2 regions of the Pseudomonas sp. MF08831 genome follow, and region 1 is predicted to be linked to the other one. Evidence: predicted binding sites of a transcription regulator. Region 1 holds the regulator's gene; the other holds the start of a gene.

Region 1 (8,976 bases):
CAGGATATGGTCGCCTTCTTGCTCGGCCGCCAGAATCACCTTGCCGTTGCGGGACTTGCCCGCGGCTTCGCGCTCTTCCGGCGTTTCGACGCCGTGGTCGACGGCGTTGCGCACCAAGTGGACCAGCGGGTCGGCCAGGGCCTCGACCAGGTTTTTGTCGAGGTCGGTTTCTTCACCCACCAGTTCCAGGTTGATTTCTTTCTTAAGCTGACGAGCCAGGTCGCGAACCAGGCGTGGGAAGCGGCCGAAGACTTTCTTGATCGGCTGCATCCGCGTTTTCATCACGGCGGTCTGCAAGTCAGCGGTGACCACGTCGAGGTTCGACACGGCCTTTTGCATGGCTTCATCGCCGCTGTTCAGGCCCAGGCGCACCAGACGGTTACGCACCAGCACCAGTTCGCCGACCATGTTCATGATGTCGTCCAGGCGTGCGGTATCAACCCGTACGGTGGTTTCGGCTTCACTGGCAGGCTTCTCGGCCACTGGCGCCGCGGCAGCCCGTGCAGGCGCCGGGGCGGCTGCGGGGGCCGGAGCGGGTTTGGCGGCGGCCGGTGCGGCGGCTTTGGCTGGGGCAGGTTTCGCGGCTACCGGGGTGGCAGTCGCCGCGGCGGCCGGGGCCACTTCGGTGAACTTGCCTTTGCCGTGCAATTCATCCAGCAAGGCTTCGAATTCGTGATCGGAGATCAGCCCGTCGCCAGCCGGTGCTGCCGTGGCAGCAGGTGCGGCGGCGGTGGCGGTGGCCGCGACTTCCGGCAAGGCTTCGGCCGCAAAGGTGCCCTTGCCATGCAGTTGGTCGAGCAACGCTTCGAATTCGTCGTCGGTAATGTCGGTGTTGGCAGACGCCGCTGGTGCCTGCGGCGCAGCGGCAGGTGCCACGGCGTCGGCGGCAAACTGGCCCTTGCCATGCAACTGGTCAAGCAGGGACTCGAACTCGGCGTCGGTAATGTCTTCGCTGGTCGGCGCCGCAGGCGCAATGGGCGCTTGCGGTGCTTCAGCTTCGGCCTTCACCGCACTGAGGGAGTTGAGCAACTGCTCGAACTCGCTGTCGGTCACATCCGGCTCAGCCTCGACAACCGGCTCAGGCGCCGCTGCCACAGGTGCCGCCGACGTGGCCGGTTCTGCCAGGCGTGCCAGGGCCGCCAGCAGTTCCGGCGTGGCCGCAGTGATCGGTGCACGTTCGCGCACTTCGCTGAACATGCCGTTGACCGCATCCAGCGCTTCGAGAATCACGTCCATCAGTTCCGAGTCGACGTGCCGCTCACCCTTGCGCAGGATGTCGAACACGTTCTCGGCGATGTGACAGCACTCCACCAGCTCATGGAGCTGGAGGAAGCCGGCGCCCCCTTTTACAGTGTGAAAACCGCGAAAAATTGCATTGAGCAGGTTCGCATCATCCGGTCGGCTTTCCAGCTCGACCAGTTGCTCGGACAGTTGCTCTAAAATTTCGCCGGCCTCTACAAGGAAATCCTGAAGGATTTCTTCATCGGCGCCGAAGCTCATGTGGGTGCTCCTTAGAAGCCTAAACTGGATAACAGGTCATCTACGTCATCCTGACCTGACATAACGTCTTCACGTTTATCGGCATGAATCTGCGGACCTTCACCCTTGGCGAGATGTTTTTGTGGATCTTTTTCCGAGAGGATCGCTTCGCGGTCATGTTCGATGCCGGCAAAACGGTCTACCTGGCCGGCCATGAGCACCAGTTTGAGCAGGTTGCTTTCCACTTCGGTGACCAATTGGGTCACGCGCTTGATCACCTGACCGGTGAGGTCCTGGTAATCCTGGGCCAGCAGAATGTCATTGAGGTTGCTGGAAACCGTGCGGTTTTCCTGCTCGCTGCGTGACAGAAAAGCGTCAACCCGACGCGCCAACTCACGAAACTCTTCAGCCCCCACTTCACGACGCATGAAGCGGCCCCAGTCAACGCTGAGCGCCTGAGCTTCGGTGGCCATGCCATTGACCAGCGGCGTGGCGTTTTCCACCAGGTCCATGGTGCGGTTGGCCGCCGCCTCAGTCAGCCTGACCACATAGGACAGGCGTTCGGTGGCATCGGTGATTTGCGAAATTTCTTCGGCCTGGGGCATGTGCGGGTCAATCTGAAAATTGACGATCGCACTGTGCAGCTCGCGTGTGAGCTTGCCCACTTCCTGGTACAGGCCGCGGTCACGGGTCTGGTTAAGCTCATGGATTAACTGCACCGCGTCGCCGAACTGGCCTTTTTCAAGGCTTTCGACCAACTGGTGAGCATGCTTTTTCAGGGTCGACTCAAAGTCGCCCTGTGACGTTTCTTTATGCTCCATAGCTCCCCCGTGGCAGCATCAATGACCGATGCGTTCGAAGATTTTTTCGATCTTCTCTTTCAAGGCCAGTGCAGTGAATGGCTTGACCACGTAGCCGTTTACCCCGGCTTGGGCGGCTTCGATGATCTGTTCACGCTTGGCTTCGGCGGTCACCATCAACACAGGCAGGCTGCGCAGTTTTTCATCGGCGCGCACGTGACGCAGCAAGTCGATACCGGTCATGCCCGGCATGTTCCAGTCGGTTACCAGAAAGTCGATGCTCCCGCTGTTGAGGATCGGAATCGCCGTAATGCCGTCATCCGCCTCGACCGTGTTGGTGAACCCAAGGTCACGCAACAGGTTTTTTATGATCCGCCGCATCGTTGAGAAGTCATCAACGATGAGGATTTTCATGTTCTTGTCCAATTCGACCTCCAAGCAGTCTTAAACGCGCCCAGCACCTGGACGCGCCATTTCAATCAACAGGCGTTACACAAAAAGGACTGCCCAGGGCACCACGGTACGAACCCGCGAAGGCATGAAGCCTTCGCGGTAGCGTCTGCAGTGTCCCCACACTGCCTGTCAGCGCGCGCGCCACTCTCCCAATCGCCCCCGCAAGCGGGCTGCGCACTGGCTGTGCAACTGGCTGACACGCGATTCGCTGACCCCCAGGACCTCACCGATTTCCTTGAGGTTCAGCTCTTCGTCGTAGTACAGCGCCAACACCAGTCGCTCACGCTCCGGCAAATTGGCAATCGCTTCCGCCAGCGCACCCTGGAAACGTTCGTCCTCCAGGTCGCGTGACGGTTCGAGATGAGCACTCGCGCCGTCCTCGTGCAGCCCTTCGTGTTCGCCGTCCTGCAACAGGTCGTCGAAACTGAACAGGCGGCTGCCCAAGGTATCGTTCAAAATCCCGTAGTAATCGTCGAGACTCAATTGGAGTTCGGCCGCAACTTCATGATCTTTAGCGTCACGACCGGTTTTTGCTTCAATTGCGCGAATTGCGTCACTGACCATGCGCGTATTGCGGTGTACCGAACGCGGCGCCCAATCCCCTTTACGCACTTCATCGAGCATCGCGCCACGGATACGGATACCCGCATACGTCTCGAAACTCGCGCCTTTGCTCGCGTCGTATTTGGTCGACACTTCGAGCAGACCGATCATGCCGGCCTGGATCAGGTCTTCGACCTGCACGCTGGCCGGCAGGCGTGCCAGCAAGTGATAGGCAATGCGCTTGACCAGGGGCGCATAGCGCTCGATCAATTCGCCCTGGCTGTCACGTGCCGACTTTTTGTAAAGGTTGTAGCCGCTGGATGTCATAGCACCGGTCCTGCGCTCGTCTGATGCACCAATCGCTCGACGAAAAACTCCAGATGCCCCCGAGGGTTGGCGGGCAACGGCCAAGTATCGACCTTCTGGGCAATAGCCTTGAACGCCAGTGCGCACTTCGAACGAGGGAACGCTTCGTAGACCGCACGCTGCTTTTGCACAGCCTTGCGTACACACTCGTCATAGGGAACTGCGCCTACATATTGTAAGGCGACATCCAAGAAGCGATCCGTGACCTTGGTCAACTTGGCGAACAGGTTGCGCCCTTCCTGCGGGCTTTGGGCCATGTTGGCCAGCACGCGGAAGCGGTTCATGCCGTAGTCACGGTTAAGCAGTTTGATCAGGGCATAGGCGTCGGTGATCGAGGTGGGTTCGTCGCAGACCACCAGCAGCACTTCCTGGGCGGCGCGCACGAAGCTGACCACGGACTCGCCGATGCCGGCGGCGGTGTCGATCACCAGCACGTCGAGGTTATCGCCGATATCGCTGAACGCCTGGATCAGGCCGGCGTGCTGCGCCGGGCTCAGGTGCACCATGCTCTGGGTGCCCGAGGCGGCCGGCACGATGCGAATGCCACCGGGGCCTTGCAGCAGCACATCGCGCAGCTCGCAGCGGCCCTCGATCACATCGGCAAGGGTGTGTTTGGGTGTCAGCCCCAGCAGAACGTCGACGTTCGCCAGGCCCAGGTCAGCATCCAGCAGCATGACGCGACGGCCAAGCTCTGCCAGGGCCAGGGACAAATTCACTGACACGTTAGTTTTCCCGACGCCACCTTTGCCGCCGGTCACCGCGATCACCTGTACGGGATGCATGCTGCCCATTTTATTTCTTTACCTTGTCTTGCTTAGACGCAGGCTACATGGCTTGGCCGCGTGAATCGCTTGCAGACCATCGATGTAGATACATTTCATGGTGTTCATCCTGGCCTTAACCGACCCGTTTGGCGGGGTTGTGGTAAAGGTCGGCGAACATATCGGCCATCGCTTCCTCGCTAGGCTCTTCTTGCATTTGCACGCTGACAGCACGGCTGACCAACTGATGACGGCGCGGCAGATGGAGATCATCCGGGATCCGCGGCCCGTCGGTCAGGTAGGCGACCGGTAATTCATGACTGATGGCCAGGCTCAGCACTTCACCCAGGCTCGCGGTTTCATCGAGCTTGGTGAGGATGCAACCGGCCAGGCCGCAACGCTTGTAGCTGTGATATGCAGCGGTAAGAACCTGTTTCTGGCTGGTGGTTGCAAGCACCAGGTAATTTTTTGACTTGATGCCGCGCCCGGCCAGGCTTTCGAGCTGCATGCGCAGCGCCGGGTCACTGGCTTGCAGGCCGGCGGTGTCGATCAGCACCACGCGCTTGCGCAGCAGCGGGTCGAGGGCATTGGCCAGCGACTGGCCCGGGTCAACGTGGGTCACCGTCACGTTGAGGATGCGGCCCAGGGTCTTGAGCTGCTCCTGGGCGCCAATGCGGTAGCTGTCCATGCTCACCAGCGCGATATTCTGCGCGCCGTACTTGAGCACATAACGCGCTGCCAGTTTCGCCAGGGTGGTGGTCTTGCCCATGCCGGCCGGGCCGACCATGGCAATCACACCGCCCTCTTCCAGGGGTTCGATTTCCGGGGTGACGATCATGCGTGCCAAGTGCGCCAGCAACATGCGCCAGGCCTGGCGTGGTTCTTCAACTTCGGCGGTCAGCGCCAGCAGGTCGCGGGACAACGGGCCAGACAGACCGATGCGTTGCAGGCGACGCCACAGGTTGGCTTGTTGCGGCTTGCTGCCTTGCAACTGGTTCCACGCCAGCGAGCCCAGCTGCACTTCGAGCAGCTCACGCAGGCCGTTGAGTTCAAAGCGCATCGAGTCGAACACGCGCTGGTCGACTGCGGCAGCCGGGGCCGGCGCTGCAGGACGTGGCGGTTCTTTGAAGGTCGGTTCAACCAGCGGCTCGGCAGCGGTCAGCGGCAGGCCGGCGAACAACTGGCGGTTGGTGCTGGCATCGCTGTCGCCGCGCATGCTCAATTCAGCCTGGGCCGAGACAATCCGCGAGGCCGTCTTGCGCAGCTCGTCTTCGAGCTCCATGTTCGGCACACGCGGCGCCAGCGCCGAGGGGGTGTAATCCAGGGCAGCCGTCAGCTCGACACCGCCGGCAATACGACGGTTTCCGATAATCGCGGCATCGGCGCCCAGCTCATCACGTACCAGTTTCATGGCCTGACGCATATCGGCGGCGAAAAAACGCTTAACTTGCATAACCCACTACCTCAGCCGTTGGGCCCTACTGTCGCGACAATAGTCACTTGCTTGTTGTCAGGAATTTCCTGATAAGCCAAAACGTGCAAATTCGGCACTGCCAGACGTCCAAACCGCGACAACATCGCGCGGACCGGGCCCGCCACCAGCAGAATCACCGGGTGACCCGCCATTTCCTGGCGCTGCGCGGCTTCAATCAATGAACGCTGCAGTTTTTCCGCCATGCTTGGCTCCAGCAGAACGCCCTCTTCCTGGCCTTGTCCTGCCTTCTGAATACTATTGAGCAATATTTGTTCCAACCTTGGCTCCAAGGTGATCACAGGCAGCTCAGACTCAATCCCTACAATGCTTTGCACGATTGCACGGGACAATCCGACCCGCACCGCCGCCACCAGCGCGGCGGTATCTTGACTCTTGGCGGCGTTGTTCGCGATGGCCTCGGCGATGCTGCGAATGTCGCGTACCGGCACCTGTTCGGCGAGCAAGGCCTGCAACACCTTGAGCAATTGCGACAGCGAGAGCACGCCCGGCACCAGTTCTTCGGCCAGTTTTGGCGAGGCTTTGGCCAGCAAACCCATCAATTGCTGGACTTCCTCGTGGCCGATCAGCTCGTGGGAGTGCTTGTACAGAATCTGATTGAGGTGCGTGGCGACCACCGTGCTGGCGTCTACCACGGTGTAACCCAGCGATTGCGCCTGGCTGCGCTGGCTGACTTCGATCCACACCGCTTCCAGGCCAAAAGCCGGATCTTTGGCGGTGATGCCGTTGAGCGTGCCGAACACCTGGCCGGGGTTGATCGCCAGTTCGCGGTCGGGGTAGATCTCGGCTTCGGCGAGGATCACGCCCATCAGGGTCAGGCGGTAGGCGCTGGGCGCCAGGTCGAGGTTGTCGCGAATGTGTACGGTGGGCATCAGGAAGCCCAGGTCCTGGGACAGCTTCTTGCGCACGCCCTTGATCCGCGCCAGCAATTGGCCGCCCTGGTTGCGGTCTACCAGCGGAATCAGGCGGTAGCCGACTTCCAGGCCGATCATGTCGATCGGGGTTACGTCATCCCAGCCCAGCTCCTTGGTTTCCTGGGCGCGGGCCGGCGATGGCAGCAGGTCCTGCTGGCGGGCGATTTCCTGCTGGGCCTGCACCTTGACCAGGTTTTGCTTGCGCCAGAACAGGTACGCGCCGCCAGCGGCCATGGCCGCCATGCTCAGGAACGAGATATGCGGCATGCCCGGCACAATGCCCATGATCGCCATGATGCCGGCGGCCACGGCCAGCGCCTTGGGCGAGGCAAACATCTGGCGGCTGATCTGTTTGCCCATGTCTTCGGAGCCCGAAGCACGGGTCACCATGATCGCGGCGGCTGTGGATAACAACAGTGATGGCAATTGCGCCACTAAACCGTCACCGATGGTCAGCAAGGCGTACACCTTGCCCGCATCGCCGAAGGTCATGCCGTGCTGGAAGATACCGACGGCCATGCCGCCGATCAGGTTGATGAACAGAATCAACAGGCCGGCGATGGCGTCACCGCGCACGAATTTGCTCGCGCCGTCCATGGAACCGTAGAACTCGGCTTCCTGCGCCACTTCCAGACGACGGGCCTTGGCCTGGCCCTGGTCGATCAGGCCGGCGTTGAGGTCGGCGTCGATCGCCATTTGTTTGCCGGGCATGGCGTCGAGGGTAAAGCGCGCGCTCACCTCGGAAATCCGCCCGGCACCCTTGGTCACCACCACGAAGTTGATGATCATCAGGATCGCGAACACCACGATACCTACCACGTAGTTACCGCCGATCACCACTTCACCGAACGCCTGGATCACCTTACCGGCGGCGGCATGGCCGTCCTGGCCGTGGAGCATCACCACCCGCGTGGACGCCACGTTCAGCGCCAGGCGCAGCAGGGTCGCAATCAGCAGGATGGTGGGGAATACCGCGAAATCCAGCGGCCGCAGGGCGTACACGCAGACCAGCAGCACGACGACGGACAGGGCAATGTTGAAGGTGAAAAACACGTCGAGCAGGAACGGCGGCATCGGCAACATCATCATTGCCAGCATCACCAGCAACAACAACGGCACACCCAGGTTGCCCCGCGACAGATCAGTCAGGGTGCCACGGGCCGTGTTGAGCATTTGAGAGCGATCTACCACCGGTATTCCTCGTGTTCCTTGAAGCAAAGTTTTGACGCTGAAGCGCGTCCTGAAGGCGGTATTGCAAGAAGCCTTCCAACTTTTGCTTTGAGGCTCAGATGACCGAACAAGCGACCGCGCCTACCGGGTGTCAATCGATTCAGAAATGTGGGAGCGGGCTTGCTCGCGAAGGCGGTGGTTCAGCTTGAACATTGCTGAATGACATACCGCTTTCGCGAGCAAGCCCGCTCCCACATTTGGATCTGTGTACATCTGCTGCTATCGAGGAAATTTCCGAGACGGTTTTGGGGTTGTCCCTAGGAGACTCGCTTTCTAGTCTTCGTACACCGCTCCCCCACCGTATTCTTCACCCTCGCCGCCAGCATCAGCACCGAAAACCTGTGCCTAAAGGACTTCAACGTGCTCAGCCTGCGGCCCTTTCGCCCCCTGGGCGACGTCGAATTTCACTTTTTTACCTTCCTCAAGCGTCTTGAACCCTTCACTGACGATGGCCGAAAAGTGAACGAACACGTCAGACCCGCCCCCATCCTGAGTAATGAAACCAAACCCCTTCTCCGCGTTAAACCACTTCACTGTGCCTGTTGCCATTGCCGCTCTCCTTGGATCGGGTTCCATGACCCGCACGGGTCGCTAGATAATCTTGATATGCGCCGCGAAGACGCCCTTGGGCCGATGGATCCTCGCAAATTGCACCCGCAGGCCCTTTCTCAACCAAACCCCGCACGAACTCTTGAGATCCACGTGCACCGGCTCATCGCCGCCATCCAGTGCAATCAAGCCTTCCCCGGTTTTCCGGCTATAGGATTTGATCGTGCCCGTTACCGCTTCCATTACCGCTCCCTCTGCATCTCTACAACGACCTGTGTGCAGTGTGCCGCCATGGAACCGCGAGCAGGCGGCGCTGGCTACTGTCAGAGTTGACAGGTAGACGGGGGTTAACGACGAGTGGTAGCCGATGGCGAACGTATCGTGGCGAG
Region 2 (7,112 bases), on a different contig from region 1:
GCGACAGTCGCTGCAGAGCAGAGTGGCGATGGTTTATCCTGCAACGCCTGCACTTTTGAAACTACGACGACAGCCTGCAAGGAAATACCCGCCCCATGAACGCCGCAAAACGCCTGGAAATTTTCCGCAGGTTTCACGAAGACAATCCGGAGCCCAAAACCGAACTGGCCTACTCGTCGCCATTCGAGTTGCTGATTGCGGTGATTCTGTCGGCCCAATCCACGGACGTTGGCGTTAACAAGGCCACCGCCAAGCTATACCCGGTGGCCAATACGCCAGAGGCTATTTACGCACTGGGTGTGGACGGGTTGTCGGAGTACATCAAGACCATCGGTTTGTACAACAGCAAGGCCAAGAATGTCATCGAGACCTGCCGCCTGCTCGTCGAACTGCATGGCAGCGAAGTGCCCCAAACTCGCGAAGCCCTTGAAGCGCTGCCGGGTGTGGGGCGCAAGACGGCCAATGTGGTGCTCAACACTGCGTTTCGGCAACTGACCATGGCAGTGGACACGCATATTTTTCGTGTCAGCAACCGAACCGGCATCGCTCGCGGCAAAAACGTCGTTGAGGTGGAAAAACAGCTGATGAAGTTCGTGCCCAAGCCCTATCTCCTCGATTCCCACCATTGGTTGATCCTTCATGGACGTTACGTTTGCCAGGCCCGCAAGCCTCGCTGCGGCAGCTGCCGGATCGAAGACCTGTGCGAATACAAGGACAAGACGTCCGACGATTGAGCGATCATTGGTTTCTCGATCAGTCGATTGAAAAAATCTTTTTTACCCGTTCATGGATTATCGTTATAAGGAGCGCCAATGGCAGTCTTAGCCTGGAGTGAACCTTATGAGCACTGGCAAAGAACAACTGGATGTAGAAGACGACCTCGTTGCAGAGTCGGATGACGATGGGGACGCACCTGTTGCAGAGGTGGCCAAGACCAATTTGAGCAAACGCCGCACTATCGATAACCTTCTGGAAGAGCGACGCCTGCAAAAACAACTGGCCGATTACGATTTCGACCTCTGATCAGCCCGTTTACGACCGGAAGCCTCCCTGATGGAGGCTTTTTTTGCCGACTATTTCTGCGCCCCGCTCTAGACCAGACCGTTGCGTTGAGCCAGCTCGATCAGGTCCACAAGGGACCGGGCATTGAGCTTGAGCAACAGGCGAGTCTTGTAGGTACTGACGGTCTTGTTGCTCAGGAACATGCCGTCGGCGATTTCCTTGTTGGTTTTGCCACGGGCCAACTGCTGCAGCACCATCATTTCGCGCCCCGACAAACGCTCGACCATGTCCGCCTCGCTGGCGTTGCCCATGGTTGAACGCACGGAATTGAGCGCCTGGTTGGGGAAATAGCTGTAGCCGGAGAGCACGGCCTTTATCGCGCTCAGCAATTCGGTCAAATCCTGCTGTTTGCACACGTAGCCCGCCGCTCCCGCCTGCATGCAGCGCATCGAAAAATGCCCGGGAGCCTGGGACGTCAGCACCAACACCTTGAAAGGCGCGGGCTGCTTGGCAGACGCCAGGCGGCAAATAACTTCCAGCCCATCGAGTTTGGGAATCCCGATATCCAGTATGACAATGTCCGGTACATGTTCCCGTGCAAGTTGCAACGCATCGACGCCGTTATCAGTCTCGGCAACGACTTCATAACCATGACGCTCCATTAGCATGCGCACAGCAAGACGAATGACGGGATGATCATCCACGATCAGCACTTTATTCATGAGAAAGTCCAATTTCGCTGTTCGAATTATTTAGAGCAAGCACAATAGCGTAGTCGTTTCCTAGTTGGCATAGCATTACCCCCCAAGCAACAGCAAGCAGAGACCCACCCCACAGCGATATAGGAATTAACCTACAAAAAAACATTAACTCGGACAGTTTGGGCTTTATGGCGCCTTTCAGACCTTTCCGGGGGCTGACATGTTTTGAGTGAAATAACCGCCGCACAAGGGGTTCAGGGTAAACGTGCCGCACAGGACTTTCAGGAAATACCCATTGCTCATCACCCACAAGCGAATGAGCAGACGCAAAAAAACCGCCTGCATTAGTTCCTTTGAACATATTCATTTACACCCCTGCTTCCTACAGAACTTTCCATGTCTTACATACCTTTCTTACTTGTGTAGTGAATTTTCTGTAAGACATAGTTCCTAGTCAGGTGTTAAAAATTCATTCAACAACGCAAAACATGAATTCGAACTGAAAAATAAACCCATCAACTTTCCTGACCGACAAAAACTTAAACATCCCCCTGAGTTTTTAAACATTGTGTTCGGTTCAACCCCCGCGACTTAATCGGCAGGCAAAAAAAATGGCCCCTTAACAGGGGCCATTTCTAACAACGCAGATCACTCAGAACAGCTTGCGACCCTTGTTGGCAGCAATGCGCATGCGCAGTGCGTTCAACTTGATGAAGCCTGCAGCATCCGCCTGGTTGTAGGCGCCGCCGTCTTCTTCGAAGGTAGCAATGTTGGCGTCGAACAGCGATTCATCGGACTTGCGGCCGGTGACGATCACGTTGCCCTTGTACAGCTTCAGGCGCACAACGCCGTTCACGTGGGCCTGGGAGGCGTCGATCATCTGTTGCAGCATCAGACGCTCAGGGCTCCACCAGTAGCCGGTATAGATCAGGCTGGCGTATTTGGGCATCAGCTCGTCTTTGAGGTGAGCCACTTCACGGTCCAGAGTGATGGACTCGATGGCGCGGTGAGCGCGCAGCATGATGGTGCCGCCTGGGGTTTCGTAGCAACCACGGGACTTCATGCCCACGTAACGGTTCTCGACGATGTCGAGACGGCCGATACCGTGTTCGCCACCGATACGGTTCAGGGTCGCCAGCACGGTGGCCGGGGTCATTTCGACGCCGTCCAGCGCGACGATGTCGCCGTTGCGGTAGGTCAGTTCCAGGTATTGTGGCTTGTCAGGAGCGTTCTCCGGGGAGACGGTCCATTTCCACATGTCTTCTTCGTGCTCGGTCCAGGTGTCTTCCAGCACGCCGCCTTCATAGGAGATGTGCAGCAGGTTGGCGTCCATCGAGTACGGGGACTTCTTCTTGCCGTGACGCTCGATCGGGATTGCGTGCTTTTCAGCGTAATCCATCAGCTTTTCACGGGACAAAAGGTCCCACTCACGCCACGGAGCAATCACTTTCACGCCTGGTTTGAGCGCGTAGGCGCCCAGTTCGAAGCGCACCTGATCGTTGCCCTTGCCGGTCGCGCCATGGGAAATGGCGTCGGCGCCGGTTTCATTGGCAATTTCGATCAGGCGTTTGGCAATCAGCGGACGTGCGATGGAAGTACCCAGCAGGTACTCGCCTTCGTAGACGGTGTTGGCGCGAAACATCGGGAAGACGAAATCGCGGACGAATTCTTCGCGCAGGTCGTCAATGTAGATCTCTTTCACGCCCATGGCTTGCGCCTTGGCACGTGCAGGTTCGACCTCTTCGCCCTGACCCAGGTCAGCGGTGAAGGTCACCACTTCACAGTTATAAGTATCCTGCAGCCACTTGAGGATCACCGAAGTGTCCAGGCCGCCGGAATACGCGAGAACGACCTTGTTTACGTCGGCCATGCCATCACTCCACGGGGTTGTACGGAAAGGCGTCGATTCTACCGACCAAAACCGTGAATTTACAGAGGCGCGACAGCAAATGAAGATAAAGCGACAGATTATGTCGAGCGGGCGACCGAGGGTCGCACCTTAAGACGTGTGTGCCGGGTTGCTCGGTGCAGTGGCCTGCGGCGCCGGTTTCTCGGGGGCTGCCACGCGTTCCAGCTGGATATTCACGCGGCGATTGCGCGCCCGGTTGGCGGCATTGGTGTTGGGCGCCAGTGGGTAGCTCTCGCCGTAAAACCGCATGGAAATCTGCGATTCCGGGATGCCATTGGCCTTTAAGTAGTCCGTGACCGCCAACGCCCGGCGGCGCGAAACATCACGGTTGGTCAGGCGATTTCCGCTGTTGTCCGAATGGCCGTTCAACTCGACATGGTTGACGGTAGGATCGGCTTTCATGAACGCCACAATCACGTCCAGCTTCTTCTTCGCGGCCGCGTCCAGTTCAATGCCGCCGCCGGGAAAGCCGACTTCGGTCTGTTTGACCTGGTCGTAATTCATCGGCAACAGCTTGGTGGTGCACAATTGGTATTCGTTGTAGGCCTTGTTGAACTTGACCGGCAACAGACGGATTTCCGAGTAGCCGCCTTCGCGCCCGTAATGCCGCACGGTCGGGCTACGTCCTTCCAGCAAACCGGTGAACAGCCGCCCGGCCTGAGCTTGGGAGCTGTTGAACAACACCTCGCCACTGCCGGCACGCACGGCGCCAAGGTTGATGTCCCCGCGGCCCGGCTGCCAGGGCGCAGCGGCGGCCAACAAGGTCGCCGAGCCCGCACCCAGCGCGCCGTTGTAGGCTTTCAGGCGAAACGTCGCCTGCTCGCCGGCCCGGCGCACGAACTCACCCGAGCCGAAATCGGTGATCGGCTGGGTCAAGCGGCATTCGAACTGGTCGCCTTCCACCTTCCACTCAATATTCTCCAGACGTGTCTGGAACGTGAGGGCCATCGCAGGCAGGCTGGCGAACACACTGAGCAGGGCTAGATAATGCTGGCGCACGGGAGGCTCCACTGGTTTCTACAACACTTCAAAGCGTCATACGTCGTTAAGGCATACCCAGGGATATCGGTAGCGTCCTGCAAAACTTGATAGCGAGTGCCTGCAAGAGTCTTTTCCGGTAGCATTCCCACCAGATTGACCCGCCTGGAATCCCCAATGTCCGACCGCCTGACCCTGCTGCGTCCCGACGACTGGCATATTCATCTTCGCGATGGTGCTGCGTTACCCCAAACCGTGGCCGATGTAGCGCGCACATTTGGCCGCGCCATCATCATGCCTAACCTCGTTCCTCCGGTGCGTAATGCCGCTGAAGCCGACGCCTATCGCCAGCGCATCCTCGCTGCACGGCCGGCCGGCAGCCGCTTCGAACCGCTGATGGTGCTTTACCTCACTGACCGCACCCAGCCTGACGAGATTCGCCAGGCCAAGGCCACCGGCTTCGTGCACGCCGCCAAGCTGTACCCGGCGGGTGCGACCACCAACTCCGATTCCGGCGTGACCAGTATCGACAAGATCCTGCCGGCCATCGAAGCCATGGCTGAAGTCGGTATGCCGCTGCTGATTCACGGTGAAGTCACGCGTGGCGATGTCGATGTGTTCGATCGCGAGAAGGTCTTCATCGACGAGCATATGCGCCGCGTGGTCGAGCTGTTCCCGACGCTTAAGGTAGTGTTCGAACACATCACCACGGCCGACGCCGTGCAGTTTGTGACCGAGGCTTCGGCCAATGTCGGTGCGACCATCACCGCGCATCACCTGCTCTACAACCGCAACCACATGTTGGTGGGCGGGATTCGGCCGCACTTCTATTGCCTGCCGATCCTCAAGCGCAACACTCACCAAGTGGCCTTGCTGGACGCCGCCACCAGCGGCAGCCCGAAGTTCTTCCTCGGCACCGACTCCGCGCCGCACGCTCAACACGCCAAGGAAGCCGCGTGTGGCTGTGCCGGCTGCTACACCGCTTATGCGGCGATCGAGCTGTACGCCGAAGCGTTTGAACAGCGCAATGCCCTGGACAAGCTCGAAGGCTTCGCCAGCCTCAACGGCCCGCGTTTCTACGGCCTGCCGGCGAACACCGACCGCATTACCCTGGTTCGTGAAGAATGGACCGCCCCTGCCAGCCTGCCGTTTGGCGAGCTGACTGTTATCCCGCTGCGCGCCGGTGAAACACTGCGCTGGCGCCTGCTGGAGGAAAGCAAGTGAGTGAAGACCATTACGATGACGAACACGAGCACAGTGGCGGCGGTTCCCGTCACCCGATGGCCGAGCGGTTTCGCGGCTATCTGCCGGTGGTCATCGATGTAGAAACCGGTGGCTTCAACTGCGCCACCGACGCCTTGCTGGAAATTGCCGCGACCACCATCGGCATGGACGAGCAGGGTTTTGTGTTTCCCGAGCACACCCACTTCTTTCGTGTCGAGCCGTTCGAGGGCGCGAACATTGAAGCAGCCGCTTTGGAATTCACCGGCATCAAGCTCGACCACCCGCTGCGCATGGCGGTGAGTGAAGAAGCGGCGCTGACCGATATCTTCCGTGGTGTGCGCAAGGCGTTGAAGGCCAATGGTTGCAAACGCGCGATCCTGGTCGGCCACAACAGCAGCTTCGACCTGGGCTTCCTGAATGCCGCCGTGACGCGGTTGGACATGAAGCGCAACCCGTTTCACCCGTTCTCCAGCTTCGACACTGCTACCCTCGCGGGCCTGGCGTATGGCCAGACCGTGCTGGCGAAAGCCTGTCAGGCGGCCGGTATCGACTTTGACGGGCGTGAGGCCCACTCGGCTCGCTACGACACCGAGAAGACGGCCGAGTTGTTCTGCGGCATCGTCAACCGCTGGAAGCAGATGGGCGGCTGGGAAGACTTCAACGACTGAGGCCTGCCCGAGCGCTGTTGTGGCGAACGGGCTCGTTGTGGTGAGCGGGCTTGCCCCGCGTTGGGCCGCGCAGTGGCCCCAGAACCAAACAACGCGGTCTGCCAGGTAAATCGTGGCGGTCTAATTGGGGCTGCTTCGCAGCCCAACGCGGGGCAAACCCGCTCGCCACAACCTACTCACTCACCACAACCTACTCACTCGCCACAACAAGCCATTTGCCACCACGACCCGCCAGCCGCTGAACACCAGTCGCCACAAGGTCATTTCCCGCGCACAAAAAAACCGGCCTTCTCAGGCCGGTTTTTTTTGCTTCGAACGTGGCTTACAGCTTGCCAGCGTTCTCGGTCAGGTAAGCCGCAACACCTTCGGTGGAAGCGGTCATGCCTTTGTCGCCTTTTTTCCAGTTGGCAGGGCAAACTTCGCCGTGCTCTTCGTGGAATTGCAGCGCGTCGACCAGACGGATCAGCTCTTCCATGTTACGGCCCAGCGGCAGGTCGTTGATGATCTGCGAGCGCACAACGCCCTTGTCGTCGATCAGGAACGCGCCACGGAAAGCCACGCCGCCTTCGGACTCAACGTCGTAGGCCTTGGCGATGTCGTGTTTCATGTCGGCAGCCATGGTGTATTTGA

What was found. Region 1 encodes FliA, which starts transcription of late flagellar genes. Its sites were predicted from a motif close to CTAAAGTTTNNNNNNNNNNNGCCGNTAA; they were not measured.
Region 2: the regulator FliA is predicted to act here: its motif matches at 4,675-4,702, upstream of AC19YS_RS19385 (flagellar protein MotY).

The regions. Positions count from the first base shown of each region.
Region 1 is NZ_JCBCUX010000016.1:125,885-134,860, reverse strand. Features, by position in the region: gene AC19YS_RS27115 (chemotaxis protein CheA) at 1-1,500, opposite strand, end outside; gene AC19YS_RS27110 (protein phosphatase CheZ) at 1,512-2,300, opposite strand; gene AC19YS_RS27105 (chemotaxis response regulator CheY) at 2,319-2,693, opposite strand; gene fliA (RNA polymerase sigma factor FliA) at 2,862-3,602, opposite strand; gene fleN (flagellar synthesis regulator FleN) at 3,599-4,432, opposite strand; gene flhF (flagellar biosynthesis GTPase FlhF) at 4,539-5,855, opposite strand; gene flhA (flagellar biosynthesis protein FlhA) at 5,867-7,981, opposite strand; gene AC19YS_RS27080 (cold-shock protein) at 8,384-8,587, opposite strand; gene AC19YS_RS27075 (S1 domain-containing protein) at 8,630-8,830, opposite strand.
Region 2 is NZ_JCBCUX010000009.1:45,489-52,600, forward strand. Features, by position in the region: gene nth (endonuclease III) at 96-734, shown strand; gene AC19YS_RS19365 (PA3496 family putative envelope integrity protein) at 841-1,023, shown strand; gene AC19YS_RS19370 (response regulator transcription factor) at 1,092-1,724, opposite strand; gene AC19YS_RS19375 (hypothetical protein) at 1,717-2,070, opposite strand; gene AC19YS_RS19380 (argininosuccinate synthase) at 2,356-3,573, opposite strand; gene AC19YS_RS19385 (flagellar protein MotY) at 3,703-4,611, opposite strand; gene pyrC (dihydroorotase) at 4,768-5,814, shown strand; gene rnt (ribonuclease T) at 5,811-6,482, shown strand; gene AC19YS_RS19400 (peroxiredoxin) at 6,805-7,112, opposite strand, start outside.